2 regions of the Pseudomonas sp. PSKL.D1 genome follow, and region 1 is predicted to be linked to the other one. Evidence: riboswitches for the same ligand, from Rfam matches in the RefSeq annotation. Region 1 holds a riboswitch; the other holds the start of a gene.
The links. Region 1 has a riboswitch for thiamine pyrophosphate ahead of thiC (phosphomethylpyrimidine synthase ThiC). Riboswitches for the same ligand answer to the same signal wherever they lie in the genome.
Positions count from the first base shown of each region.

Region 2: another riboswitch for thiamine pyrophosphate. It lies ahead of PVV54_RS13155 (TenA family protein); the one in region 1 lies ahead of thiC (phosphomethylpyrimidine synthase ThiC).

Region 1 is NZ_CP118607.1:598,421-605,789, reverse strand. It holds gene cytX (putative hydroxymethylpyrimidine transporter CytX) at 1-56, opposite strand, end outside; gene thiC (phosphomethylpyrimidine synthase ThiC) at 173-2,059, opposite strand; TPP riboswitch at 2,219-2,325, opposite strand; gene PVV54_RS02505 (TolC family outer membrane protein) at 2,486-3,919, shown strand; gene waaA (lipid IV(A) 3-deoxy-D-manno-octulosonic acid transferase) at 4,073-5,344, opposite strand; gene PVV54_RS02495 (LysR family transcriptional regulator) at 5,356-6,246, opposite strand; gene PVV54_RS02490 (DMT family transporter) at 6,333-6,665, shown strand; gene PVV54_RS02485 (NAD(P)/FAD-dependent oxidoreductase) at 6,740-7,369, shown strand, end outside.
Region 2 is NZ_CP118607.1:2,943,841-2,951,209, forward strand. It holds gene PVV54_RS13140 (HlyD family type I secretion periplasmic adaptor subunit) at 1-425, shown strand, start outside; gene PVV54_RS13145 (TolC family outer membrane protein) at 427-1,755, shown strand; gene tenA (thiaminase II) at 1,893-2,552, opposite strand; gene PVV54_RS13155 (TenA family protein) at 2,555-3,202, opposite strand; TPP riboswitch at 3,237-3,342, opposite strand; gene PVV54_RS13160 (Ig-like domain-containing protein) at 3,594-6,989, shown strand; gene PVV54_RS13165 (SCO family protein) at 7,124-7,369, shown strand, end outside.

The DNA of each region.
Region 1 (7,369 bases):
GGGCGCTGGCTGATGGGGACCGCGTGGTCGGGGGAGAAGTGGCTGGGGGATGTCATGATGGCGCTCGGCAGAAGTTATTGTGGTTGGCTTGGCGAGGACGTTGTCCTCGATCGCGACACAAGGCCGCTCCCACAGGAGATCGCATACCCCTGCAGGTGCCGCCCCGGGCTTTTTACACCTTGTGGTACAGCTGGCTGCCTTCCTGGCGGAACCGCTCGGCCTGCTCCCGCATGCCTTCTTCAACAGAAACATCCACCGCGTCGATGCGCAGATTGGCCGCGTATTCACGCACTTCCTGGGTAATTTTCATCGAGCAGAACTTCGGCCCGCACATCGAGCAGAAGTGCGCCACCTTGGCCGATTCCTTCGGCAGGGTTTCATCGTGGAAGGCGCGTGCAGTGTCCGGGTCCAGGCCCAGGTTGAACTGGTCTTCCCAGCGGAACTCGAAACGCGCCTTGGACAAGGCGTTGTCGCGGATTTGCGCGCCTGGGTGGCCTTTGGCAAGGTCCGCCGCATGGGCCGCGATCTTGTAAGTGATGATGCCGGTCTTGACGTCATCCTTGTTCGGCAGGCCCAGGTGTTCCTTGGGCGTGACGTAGCAGAGCATGGCGCACCCGAACCAGCCGATCATTGCCGCACCAATGCCGGAGGTGATGTGGTCGTAACCAGGCGCGATGTCGGTGGTCAGCGGGCCGAGGGTATAGAACGGCGCCTCGTCGCAGCACTCCAGCTGCTTGTCCATGTTCTCTTTGATCAGCTGCATCGGCACGTGGCCCGGGCCTTCGATCATGCACTGCACGTCGTGTTTCCAGGCGATCTTGGTCAGCTCACCCAAGGTTTCCAGCTCACCAAACTGAGCAGCGTCGTTGGCGTCGGCAATCGAGCCCGGGCGCAGGCCGTCGCCCAGCGAGAAGCTGACGTCATAGGCCTTCATGATTTCGCAGATCTCATCGAAGTGCGTGTACAGGAAGTTCTCTTTGTGGTGCGCCAGGCACCATTTGGCCATGATCGAACCGCCGCGGCTGACAATGCCGGTCACACGCTTGGCGGTCAGCGGCACGTAGCGCAGCAGCACGCCCGCATGGATGGTGAAGTAGTCCACGCCTTGTTCGGCCTGTTCGATCAGCGTGTCGCGGAACAGCTCCCAAGTGAGGTCCTCCGCGATGCCGTTCACCTTTTCCAGGGCCTGGTAAATCGGCACGGTACCAATCGGTACCGGCGAGTTGCGGATGATCCACTCGCGGGTTTCATGGATGTGCTTGCCGGTGGACAAGTCCATGACCGTGTCCGAACCCCAGCGGATGCCCCAGGTCAGCTTGGCCACTTCTTCTTCGATGGACGAACCCAGCGCACTGTTGCCGATGTTGCCGTTGATCTTCACCAGGAAGTTGCGGCCGATGATCATCGGCTCCAGCTCGGTATGGTTGATGTTGGCCGGGATGATGGCGCGCCCGCGGGCGATTTCCTCGCGCACGAACTCGGGGGTGATCTCTTTCGGGATGCTGGCACCAAAGCTGTGCCCCGCGTGCTGCTGGTTCAGCAGGCCGGCGGCGCGGGCTTCCTGCAGCTTCATGTTTTCGCGGATGGCGACGTATTCCATCTCGGCGGTAATGATGCCTTGGCGGGCATAGTGCATCTGCGAGACGTTGGCGCCGGCCTTGGCACGGCGCGGGTTACGCACGTGGTTGAAGCGCAGTTTGGCGAGTTCGGCATCGTTCAGGCGCTGCTGGCCGAAGTTGGAGCTCAGGCCGCCCAGGCGTTCGGTATCGCCACGGGCGTCAATCCAGGCAGAGCGCACATCGGCCAGGCCCTTGCGCACGTCGATGATGACGTTGGGGTCGGTGTAAGGGCCGGAAGTGTCATACACCAGCACCGGGGCGTTGGATTCGCCGCCAAAGTCGGTGGGGGTGTCGTGCAGGCTGATTTCGCGCATGGGTACGCGGATGTCCGGGCGCGAGCCTTCGACGTACACCTTGCGCGAACGCGGGAAGGGTTGCACGGACTGCTGGTCGACTTGGGCCGACTCGCTGAGGTTGATCGTTTTTTCTTGTTTGCTCATCACAGGCTCTCCAGACGTCTTCCTTGCGGGCAGAATGTCGGGGTGAACCTGAAAGGCGCGGACGCACCCATTGATGGGTGCAGTGCCGGATACGTGGAGGTGCCTTGGGCTGCGTTGCAGCTGAGACATTCCCGGACCTGGCACAAGAGGCTCCCCGGGAAGGCGAGCAATCTTGTTCCCTACGCAGGCGCTAACCTGATCAGGTTCAACGGGATCCGCAACTTTGCGATCTCAGCCTTTGCATCAAGGCACCCCGACAAGAACGTGCGCAGTCTAAGCTGGAGTGGTCGGCAAAGCCAAGCTTGTAAATCACGGAATGATGAAAGGCGTAACCGGCGATTGTTGCCGGGGGCGCATGGCACTACACTGACCAGCCATTCGATACTCAACAGTTCAGTAATTAAATTTCGTACAAGGATTGCCCTTATGCTGCGCAAACTCTCACTGGCGATTGCCGTGTCTTGTGCGTCCAACGGAGTGGTCTGGGCAGCGGATGTGCCCACAACAGTTAAAACCGACCTGGTTAGCGTTTATCAGGAAGCAGTCGACAACAACGCCGATCTTGCCGCCGCACGCGCCGATTATGGCGCCCGCCGCGAAGTGGTGCCCCAGGCCCGCGCGGGCTTGCTGCCCAACCTTTCGGCCGGCGCCGAAATGATGAACACCCGGACCAAGCTGGACGAGCCGTCCATCACCTCCAACCGCAGCGGCAACGCGTGGAGCGCGACCCTGGCCCAGCCAATCTTCCGCGCTGACCGCTGGTTCCAGTTACAGGCTGCCGAAGCTGTCAACGAACAGGCGGCACTGGAATTGTCGGCTACCGAACAGAACCTGATCCTGCAAACCGCGCAAAACTACTTTGCCGTGCTGCGTGCCCAGGACAACCTGGCTGCGACCAAGGCTGAAGAGGCGGCTTTCAAGCGCCAGCTGGACCAGTCCAATGAGCGCTTCGATGTAGGCCTGTCGGACAAGACCGACGTGCTTCAATCCCAGGCCAGCTACGACACTGCCCGGGCCAACCGGATCATTGCCGAGCGCCAGGTGCAAGACGCCTTCGAGGCATTGGTTACCTTGACCAACCGCGAGTACAGCTCGATCCAGGGCGTGGTCCACACCTTGCCGATTCAGGTACCGACCCCCAACGACGCCAAGGCCTGGGTCGAAACCGCGGGTAAGCAGAACCTCAACCTGCTGGCCACCAACTACGCGGTTTCTGCCGCCGAAGAGACCCTGCGTCAGCGCAAGGCCGGCCATGCGCCAACCCTGGATGCGGTGGCCAAGTACCAGAAGGGTGACAACGACAACCTTGGTTTCACCAACCCTTCGCAGCTAGGTGTGCGTTATAGCGGCGACGTCGAACAGACCAGCGTAGGCCTGCAGTTGAATATTCCGATCTACAGCGGCGGCCTGACTAGCTCGCAAGTGCGCGAGGCCTATCAGCGCCTGAGCCAGAGCGAGCAACAACGCGAAAGCCTGCGCCGCCAGGTGGTGGAAAACACGCGCAACCTGCACCGGGCCGTAAATACCGATGTGGAACAGGTCCAGGCGCGCAAGCAGTCGATCATTTCCAACCAGAGTGCACTGGAGGCCACCGAAATCGGCTACCAAGTCGGTACGCGTAACATCGTCGATGTGTTGGATGCACAGCGCCAGCTTTACACATCGGTGCGTGATTACAACAACAGCCGGTATGACTACATTCTGGACAATTTGAGTTTGAAGCAGGCGGCGGGGACATTGAGCCCGCAGGACCTGGTGGACTTGAAACGGTATTTGAAAGCCGATTACAACCCGGACAAAGACTTCCTGCCGCCGGACCTGGCTGCGGCGGCAGCGAAGAACTTCGAACGCCGACCTTGAGACAATCGCTGGCCTGTGTGGGAGCGGCCTTGCGTCGCGAAAGGGCTGCGAAGCGGCCCCGGCAAGTTCAGCTGCGAAGCTGAAAATCTGGGGCTGCTTCGCAGCCCTTTCGCGACACGAGGCCGCTCCCACACAGTCCGTGCAACACTTTAGTCAGCCGAGCAATTGGTCCAGACCATCCAGCAGTCGCTGCAGCGCCCCTTGGTTGGCTTTCATCACCGCCCTGCCCGCCTCACCCATGCGTCGGGCATCCTGCGGCAACTCGATCAGCTGCCGCACTGCTGCGGCCAGCCCGTCGGCATCATCGACCTGCTGCAACGCCCCGGCTTCACGCAGCATCGCGCTAATCTCCAGGAAGTTGAACACATGCGGCCCCATGATGACCGGCAATGACAACGCCGCTGGCTCAAGCGGGTTGTGACCACCAGTGGCGACCAGGCTGCCGCCGACGAAGGCGATGTCTGCCAAGGCGTAGAGGAACAGCAACTCCCCCATGGTGTCACCGAGAAGCACACGGGTTTCGCCGTCGACGGGCGCTCCTGTGGAACGGCGTACGGTGGCGAACTGCTCGGCACAAAGAGCATTCACCGCATCGAACCGCTCCGGGTGACGCGGCACCAGAATCAGCAACGCATCAGCATGAACCTGCAGCAATTGCCGATGGGCTTGCAGAATCAGTGCATCCTCACCCTCATGGGTACTGGCGGCAATCCACACCGGGCGCTGCTCAGCCCCCCACTGCTGGCGCAGGGCGCGGGCACGGGGCAGCAATTGCTCGTCGACCTTGAGGTCGAACTTGATCGAACCGGTAACTTGCACGCACGCCGGCCGCGCACCAAGGTCACGGAAACGCTGCGCCTCGGTTTCGGTCTGCACCGCAATCAGGCTCATCTCGGCCAGCATTGGCCGGGTCAGGTTGGCAAAGCGCGTGTAGCCACGGGCCGAACGCTCGGACAGCCGTGCATTGGCCAACGCCACGGGAATGCCGCGCTTGGCACACTGGTGAATGTGATTTGGCCACAGCTCGGTTTCCATGATGATGCCCAGGCGCGGGCGCACATGGTCGAGGAAACGCCCTGCTGCCCACGGCAGGTCGTAGGGCAAATAGCAGTGCTGAATACGCGGCTCGTCGGCAAACATGGCGCGAATTCGCTCGGAACCGGTCGGGGTCATGCAGGTGAGCGTGATGGGCAGGTCCGGGTAAGCCTTAAGCAGCGCTCGCACCATGGGCGCGGCGGCGATGCTTTCACCCACCGAAACGGCATGCACCCAGATCCCGCCCTGACGCATGGCCGGCAGGTTGCAGGCAAAGCGCTCGCCAATGCGCTGGCCATAGGCTGGCGCCTTGCGTGCACGCAGGAACAGGCGCAGCGCAACCAGCGGCAGGCCCAGGTGGAACAACGCGGTATAGAGAGTTCTGTTCATGGCGGCGGAGTTTAACCGATCGCGCGCAAGTGCACCGCAAAGCGCTCAGCCAACCATTGCGCGGCCAGGCCCAAAGGTTCATCGCGGCGCCAGGCCAATTCGACGACCAAGGCGGGCGGGCGCCAATCGCTGGCCAGTTCGACCATCTGCGCCTGGTACGTGGGGTACTGCACCACATGACGCGGGAGCCAGGCCCAACCCAGGCCGCGCATCAACAGTTCGGCCATGGCGTAGAAGCTGTCGGCCCGCCAGATGTGGGGGCTTATTGCTTCCCCGCCAGGGTATCCACTTTGCTGCGGGGTGATAAGCAGTTGCCTGTGACGCGCCAACTGTTGGCGGGTGACGTGTTGCTCCCGGGCAAGGGGATGGTCCACTGCACACACGGTGACCATTTCCACACTCCCCAAGGCTCGCCGCTCCAGCGATGCCGGAATGCTCTCATGCTGGAAGAACAGCCCAAGGTCGGCACGCCGTTCCACCAGCTTGCGCGCTACATCACCCTGGGCACCACTGGCCAGTTGCACTTCAAGATAAGGGTAATGGCTGGCCAGTTCATCCAGGCTGTCGATGACAGGCTGGTAGGGCATCGCTTCATCCTGAGCCACGCGCAACAGCGCCTCCTGGCCCCGCATCAAAGCCAATGCACGGCCATCCAGGCGCTCACACTGGCGCAACAGTTCCCGGGCATCTTCCAGTAGCGCAGTGCCACTTTGCGTCAGCTTGGGCTGTCGGCCACTGCTGCGCTCGAACAGGGTGACACCCAGGTCTTCTTCAAGCAGGGCAATTGCGTTGCTGATTGCCGACTGCGCTTTGCGCTGCTCGCGCGCCACGGCGGAAAACGAACGCAACTCGGCGACTCGTACAAACAGTCGCAGTTGCTCAAGGCTCCATTGGTCAGCCATCAACCCATCTCCAATACAGATAGGTAATGACTTTACCGCAACTGCGCGATGGCTAGAATGCGCAGCCAGTAACCGGAGATATCATCATGAATGCCTACACCTACCTCGCCATCGCCATCTGCGCCGAAGTCATCGCCACTGCTTCCATGAAAGCGGTCAAAGGCTTGAGCACGCCGCTGCCGCTGATGTTGATGGTGGTGGGCTATGGCATTGCATTCTGGATGCTGACGCTGGTGGTGCGCAGCATTCCGGTGGGTATCGCCTATGCCATCTGGTCAGGGCTGGGCATTGTGCTGATCAGCGTGGCTGCCCTGGTCATTTATGGGCAGAAGCTGGATATGCCGGCCATGCTGGGCATGGCGATGATCGTAGGCGGCGTGGTGGTGATCCAGCTGTTCTCGAAAACTGCCGGGCATTGAGGGGTAGCGGGAGCGCTGCCATTACAGGCATAGCCTGTATACTTGCAGGCTGTCCGATTCTTCGAGGTACTGCCATGCCAACCGCCATTTCCACTGACGTGCTGATCGTCGGCGCCGGGGTCGCAGGCCTCTGGCTCAACGCGCGCCTGCGCCGGCAGGGCTTTTCCACGGTTTTGGTGGAGCGTGCCAGCCTCGGTGGCGAGCAGACGATCAAGTCGCAGGGCATTATCCACGGCGGTACCAAATATGCCCTGCATGGCGCATTGACCGGTGCATCGGAAGCCATTGCTGACATGCCACGCCGGTGGCGCGAGGCCATCAACGGCGACGGCGAACTGGACCTGAGCAAAACCCGCTTGCTCTCCGACGCCCATTACCTGTGGTCCCCCGGCACCTTGGCCGGCAACCTGACCAGCTTCTTTGCCAGCAAGGCCGTGCGTACCCGGGTGGAGCAGGTCAAGGGCGAGCAACTGCCGCCTGCCCTGCAGGACCGTGCATTCAAGGGCAAAGTCTATCGCCTGTCAGAACTGGTGATCGATGTGCCGAGCCTGCTCGCCAACCTGGCCGAGCTGGCCGGCGACAGCCTGCTGGCAGGCTCGCGCATCGAGCCTTTGCGCGAGGGTGACGAGCTGGTTGGCTTGCAGGTGGATGATCGCGAGATCCGCGCCCAACGCATCGTGCTGAGCGCCGGCGCAGGCACGGCG
Region 2 (7,369 bases), 2.3 Mb from region 1:
TCCAGGCCCTGAGCATCGCTACCGTCGGCGGCATCATCCAGCCTGGCGCGCGCATCATGGAAGTGGTGCCCCTGGACGAGCCGCTGCAAGTCGACGCCATGATCCCGGTGCAGGCCATCGACAAGATGGTGCCGGGCCTGGCCGTGGACCTGGCCTTCCCGGCATTCAACCACGCGCACACCCCCAACATCCCCGGCCGGGTCAAGACCGTTTCCGCCGACCGCCTGATGGATGAAGAAAGCAAGCAACCGTTCTACCTGGCGCAAGTGGAAGTGACCCCCGAGGGCATGGACCTGCTCGGCAGCAACCACATCCGCCCGGGCATGCCGGCCACCGTCACCATCAAGACCGGTGAGCGCAACCTGCTCAGCTACCTGCTCAAACCCATGCTGGAACGCGTCGACAGCGCGTTCAAGGAGCAATGACATGCACCGCTCCTGCCTGTTCGCCTGCCTGCTGGGCCTGGCAGCACCCGCCGGCGCCATGGACCTCAAGCAAGCCTGGGACCTGCTGCAGTATCAAGGGCCGGTCTACCAGGCCGCCGTGCACGAGCAACAGGCTGGCCTGGAAAACCGCGCCATCGGCCAGGCCGGCCTGCTGCCGCAGATCAACGCTTCGGCCTACAACAACAAGGTCAACGGCAGCCAGCGCCAGAACGGCCTGGACCGCGACCTGGACTATGACTCGCGCGGCGCCAACGTGCGCCTGCGCCAGCCGTTGTTCAACAAACAGAAAATGGCCGAATACCACCAGGGCCAGCAGCGCGCCGATTACAGCGTGGCCGTGTTCGACGCCAAGACCCAGGACGCAGCCGTACGCCTGGCCGACAGCTACTTCAACGTGCTGCTGGCCAGCGAAACCATTGCCCTGGCCAAAGCCAAGCTCAGCGCCTTCGAAGAACAACTGGCCTCGGCCAAACGGCGCATGGAGTTGGGCGACGGCACCATCACCGACATCGACGAGTCCGCCGCTCGCCGTGACCTGGCCGAGGCCGAACTGATCGAAGCGCAGGACAACCTGGTCAATGCCCGGCGCAAGCTGGAGGAATACATCGGTGAAACGCCGCAGTCACTGACCACGCTGCAACCCGGTTTCGCCACCCCGCCGCTGCTGCCCGGCAACCTGCAGGACTGGCTGGTGAAAGCCCAGGCCGACAGCCCGCTGATTCATGCCCGGCGGCACAGTTATGAGCTTGCAGAAGAAGAAGTGAAACGCGCCCGGGCCGGGCACTTTCCGACCCTGGATTTTGTGGCGGGGTATACCGCAGGCGAAAGCCAGTCGATTTCCGAGTTGAACCAGCGCAACCATTACAGCTCGATCGGGCTGGAGATCAACATTCCGCTGTACAGCGGCGGCAGTGTCAGCGCCCTGACCCGGCAGGCCAGTGCCAACAGTTCCAAAGCCCTGGACGAGCTCGATGCCACCCGCCAGGAGGTCATTACGGGCACAACCCGCGAGTTTCGCGGCGTGCAGAGCGGCGCCTTGCGTGTGCGGGCGCTGGAAAAGGCAGTGGCGTCCAACGAGCGCTCGTTGCTGTCGGCTCGCAAGGGGTTCAAGGAAGGCGGCACCAGCACCAATTCCGATGTGCTCAATGCCGAAGAACTGTTGTTCGTGGCGCGGCATGATTTGTTCGAGGCCAAGCTGCGGTATTTGATGTCGCGGCTACGGCTGGCCTCGTCGGTGGGGAGTTTGGGGGATGATGATATCCGGCTGGTCAATGATTACCTGGGGCCGGAGTTGGTGGTGAGCAATTAGAACCTGATAGCGATGAGATGCCTGGATCGAGCGCCGCTTACGCGCCGCATCGCGGATAAATCCGCTCCTACAAAGGAATGCGACTCCCTGTAGGAGCGGATTTATCCGCGATGCGGCGCGTAAGCGGCGCCCGTTTCTTACAAACCTTGCGCCAACCCCATCTGCCAGAAGTCCGCCTCCAGCTTCGACGCCTGCCCAAAAATCCCCGCCAGCTCCACAAAGCGCTGCTCGGTCATGCTACGCGCCGCCAGCACATCCAGGTGCTCACGCGCCGCCGCCGCCACGCCCTGATACGCCGCCCCGGCATACTCGCCAATCCATTCCCGATACGGGTGCCCGCTCAAATCGCCAATCTGCCCCGCCAGCCGGCTGCCGATCTCGGCATAGCCAATCACACAGGGGGCCAGCGCTGCATGCAGCTCCAGCAGGTCACCTGCCGCGCCGCAGTCGAGTACATAACGGGTGTAGGCCACCGTAGCCTGGTGCTCGGGTGCCGCCTCGATATCCGCCTTGCTCAGCCCCCAGCGGGCGCACAGGCGCAGGTGCAGTTCGGTTTCGTCCAGAATCGCCGCCAGCCCCGCCTGGGCCGCGCGGATGTCCGACGGCAGGCGGCTCTTGTAGGCCGCCAGCGCGTAGGCACGGGCGAACTGGATCAGGAACAGGTAATCCTGCACCAGGTACACACGAAAGGCAGCTTCGGGCAAGGTACCCTCGCCCATCTGCCGCACGAATTCATGGTCGACGTAGCTGGCCCACTGCGGCGCGGCGGCGGTTTTCAAACGCTGGAAGATATCCATGCTTACGCCGCCTCGTCGTACACAGCGTCGAAGAAGGCCAGCTCCAGCGCCACAGTGCGGGCAAAGAAGTCGCTGCTCAGCGCGGCCTCTTGCGGCCCCACGCGGTCCAGCTCGCTTTGCAGGAACCCGACGAATTCGCTAAAGGCAGGGTTGTCATGCAAGGTAATCCATTCGGCGTGAACGAAGCTGGCTGGCAGTGGTTTGGGTGCTCGGGTTGCCCAGTCCAGGTACAGGCCTTCGGCGACGTTGAGTACGGCCAGCGCAGCGGCGTAGGAGCGCGTGGCGGCAGCTTCGCGCATGATCGCCTTGAAGCCCGCGGTAGGCACAGTGTCTGCGGGTTCGGTGCGCTGCACGGGGCTGACATCCAGCGCCTCGAAGGCGCGCAGGAAGTAGGTGTTCTCGTCGCTGGAAATCATCCCGGCAAAGCGGCCGAAACGCAGGCGGGCTTCGAAGGTGTCGGCGGTGGCGATGGCTGCGCCGAGCAGGGTCAGGAAGCTGTCGAGAAAGCGGTGATCCTGCACCAGGTAGCGAATCATGACCGGGTCGGCCACGCTGCCATCGCACAGCTCGCGGACAAAACGGTGGCCAACGGCGGCGTCCCAGGTGGCCAGGCTTTGGCGGCGAAGGGTTTCGGTGAAGCGTTCGGTCATGGTTGCGGCCTCGCAGTGGGGGCCGGCAAAAAGGCAGGTTTTTTCATCCCATCCCTTCGCCGGCATGATCCGGATCAGGTTCGAAGGGTCACCGCGCCAGCGGTTTCTCAGCCCGTTGCCGGGCTCCCCTTGGAGGCCTGCAGGTATACCGCAGTTGTTAAGGTTTTGTCACCCACCCACCAGAACTGGGCCACGGTTTTACCCCGCTTGTGGGTGCCATCACCCATTTATTGACACCCCAGTGTTTAGTGCACATCAGGCCGCGCAAGGGTTTGTTTAACAAAGTATTACTGGCCTTGAAGTTGGCACATCCGTTGCTCCAGCCCTTACAAACGAGGCAAAACGCCATTGATGGCCCCCAGCCATTTAGCTGCGAGCGAGGCACAAGGCAATGAAAACCCCTGCCGTGACCCACCCCAACCGCCACGCCTTCCAACTTACCGCCGTTGCCGCGCTGATACTCGGCCTGGGGCAAGGGCCGTTGATGGCGTCGTCGCTGGACGACGTCAGCCAGCCTCCGCCGACAGACCCATCGCACTTCGACGATCAGCCGGCCGACCCCAACCCGGCACTGCTCAACCTGTTCAATCTACCCGAGGCCAATGAAGGCTCGCTGGAGCTGAAGGATGGGGTGTACGGCGACCGCTCGACCAACCGGGTCGACAACGTACTGCCGCCTGCCCTGCAAACCTCACGCAATTACCCTACCAACGGTAAGCCAAGCCCGCTGTTCGGCGCGCAGCCTTTCACCCAGCAGCTGCTGCTGTTCGAAGAATTCGGCCCGGAAAAACTCGACCCCAGCCTGCCGCCGCCCGCGCTGACCTTCCCCGTGCCAACGCTGGGTGCCGCGCCCGCGCAAGACCCGGATGTGGTCGCCCGCAGCAGCCCCAACGGCAATGCCCTGGAAGCCTTCCTCAAGCAACCGGGCCTGTACCCGTTCCCTACCCAGTATTCCAACGTGCTCGACCGCAACCCATGGAAGGCACAGATCGAGATGTTCCTGAACCGCAACGGGGTAGGCTCGCCAGCAGAAGGCCGGCCACCAGGAAAAGGCTGGTCGCACCAGCGCTGGAACGAGTTCTACCCCCAGGCGGCGTTCAAGACCGCGCAGGCCGGGGCGCGCATCAACCAGGGGCTGCGTGACCGCAAGCAGTTGCACAACTATGCCGTGGGCGAGTTCGCCCCGGGCGGGCTGTATTACCAAACCTCGGACATCCCCACCACCCTCGGCACCACCAAAGGCATCGACACCCGCTTTCACCCGAACATGCCCCTGCAAAACCACAAGTCATTGTGGACCTTCGATGGCACCTTCCCGGTCAAGCTGCTGATGGTGCGCTATGGCCAGCCGGTGCTGATGCGCCACTACAACGCCCTGCCTATCGACCCGGCCGCCAACGCGGGCTTTGGCTTGCACACCATTTCCACCCACGAGCACAACGGCCACTCCCCGGCCGAAAGCGATGGCTTTGCCAACGCCTATTTCTTCCCTGGCCAGTATTACGACTACCGCTGGCCCATCCAGCTGGCCGGCTACGACACCATCAACACCCGTGCCGAAGACCCCCGCGCCGCATTCCCCTGCTCGCCCGGCGAAACCCTGTTCGTCAACGATGCCTCCCCCGGCCTCAAAACCTGCCAGAACGGCAGCATCAAGATCCGCGGTGACTGGCGCGAAACCATGAGCACCCACTGGTTCCACGACCACATGATGGATTTCACGGCGCAGAACGTCTACAAAGGCAACGCCGTGATGATGAACTACTACAGCGCGCTGGACCGCGGCAACGAAGCCCTGCAGGACGGCGTCAACCTGCGCTTCCCCAGCGGCGCGGGCATGCCGTGGGGCAACCGCGACTACGACGTCAACCTGGTGATCGCCGACAAGGCCTGGGATCAGAACGGCCAGCTGTGGTTCAACCCGTTCAACACCGACGGTTTCCTGGGCGACCAGATCCTGGTCAACTGGCAATACCAGCCCAAGCTCAAGGTACGGGCACGCAGCTACCGCTTCCGTATCCTCAACGGCTCGGTGTCGCGCTACTTCAAGTTTGCCGTGGTGCGGGAAATCGCGGGTAACAGCGGTGAGTTCAAAGGCCCGTCCGGCTCCAACCTGTCTTACGCCCGGGTGCCGTTCCACATGATCGCCAACGACGGCAACATCATGGAACACGCCGTGCCGTTCGACGGCACGCTGGACCTCAACGGTGACGGCAACCTGCAGGACAACAACGGCATCCTGCCACTGCAAGGCATCGCCGAGCGTTACGACATCATCATCAATTTCGGCAAAAACGGCATCAAGGCGGGCGACAAGCTGTACTTCGTCAACCTGATGGAGCACGACACCGGCAAAGGCCCGAAACAGGCCATCTCGCTGGCTGACGTGCTGTCCGAGAAGTACAAGGCGGTGATCAAGCAAACCAGCAAAGGCCCGGAGTGGGACAACGGCGACCCGGTGGTCGGCAAGTTCATGCAACTGCTGGTGCAGCCCTACAGCGGCCAGGACCAGAGCATGGACCCGACCGCCTATGAACCTGCCAAACCCGGCAAAGCCGAAGGCCTGCGCATGATCCCGCTGACGATCGACCGCACGGCCCAGGCCGACAAGGACCGCATCAAGGCCGCCCGCCACCGCGAGTTCATCTTCGGCCGCTCCGACGGCACCGACACCGCGCCCTGGACCATCAAGACCGACGGCGGCTTCGGCTACAGCATGGACCCGCGGCGCATCACGGCAGCCGCGCAACTGGCCAACGAAGCGACGCAAGGTGGCTTCAGCGGCGATGGCACGCTGGAAGTGTGGAAGATCAAGAACGGCGGCAACGGCTGGAGCCACCCCGTGCACGTGCACTTCGAAGAAGGCGTGGTGCTCAGCCGCGACGGCAAGGCGCCACCGGAATGGGAAAAATGGGCACGCAAGGACGTGTACCGCATCGGCCCGGACGCCGACTCATCCGAAGAAGTGGAAATGGCCATTCGCTTCCGTGAGTTCGCCGGCACCTACATGGAGCACTGCCACAACACCCAGCACGAAGACACCTCGATGCTGCTGCGCTGGGACATCGAGCACCCGGGGCAATTCCAGGTGATGCCAACCCCGCTGCCTGGCTGGGACGGTGTGCAATACGTGGCCTCGGTGGGCCTGCCAACCTTCCGCACCGTCAGCGATGACGGCGGCGAGGACGACAGTAACAAGCCCCCGGTGGCGGTGAATGACAGCGGCGCCACCACCGCCGGCAAACCCATCGTGCTGAACGTGCTGGCCAACGACACCGACCCGGACCGCAACCTGCCCCTGACGGTGAGCGGCCTTACCCAGCCGGACTCCGGCAAAGGCACGGTCAGCACCGACGGCACTTCGGTGACCTATACCCCACCGGCCACGGTCCCCACCGCCTTCACCGCCAGCTTCAACTACTCGGCGCGTGACGCCAAGGGCGCCGAATCGGTGGCACCGGCCACGGTCAGCATCGCGGTCAGCCCGGCCGTGGCGATGGACGAGATCCAGGTCAGCAGCGCCACGGTGCAGTTGCGCAGCAACAACCGCTACACCTGGGACATCTCGGGCACCACCTCGGTCGCGACCGGCAACAGCATCACGGTCACAGCGGCAACCACCGGTGGCCCGCTGAACCTGGGCACGGCAACGTTGACCGCGGCAACCACCGGGGCGCGCTGGCGGTTGTCGGTGACCACCACCGGCAATGGGCCGGCCACACCGGCGACGGTGACCGTGAAGTCGACGCTGGGGCAGAGCGTGACTGCGCCCGTCAGCATCCGCTGAAACCGCTGGGCCCTGTAGGAGCGGCTTCAGCCGCGAAGCAAGCGACGCGGTGCCTGGCACCGTTCGCGGGTGAACCCGCTTCCACAAAGGCCTACGAGCGAACGCTTTAACCCGACTCAAAGGAGGGTTCATTCATGACCGGCTCATGGCGCATCCTGCTGGCACTGGCCGTGTTCGCCGCCAGCACCCCCTATTGGCCCATCCACGCGCCGGCTAAGGCCGAGGCCTCCACCCCGTGGGGCGCCGACTACTTTCCCAACACCCCTCTGCTCACGCAGGACGGCCAGCAGGTGCACTTCTTCGACGACCTGATCAAGGACAAGGTGGTTGCCATCAACTTCATCTTCACCGGCTGCTCCGACTCCTGCCCGGTGGAAACC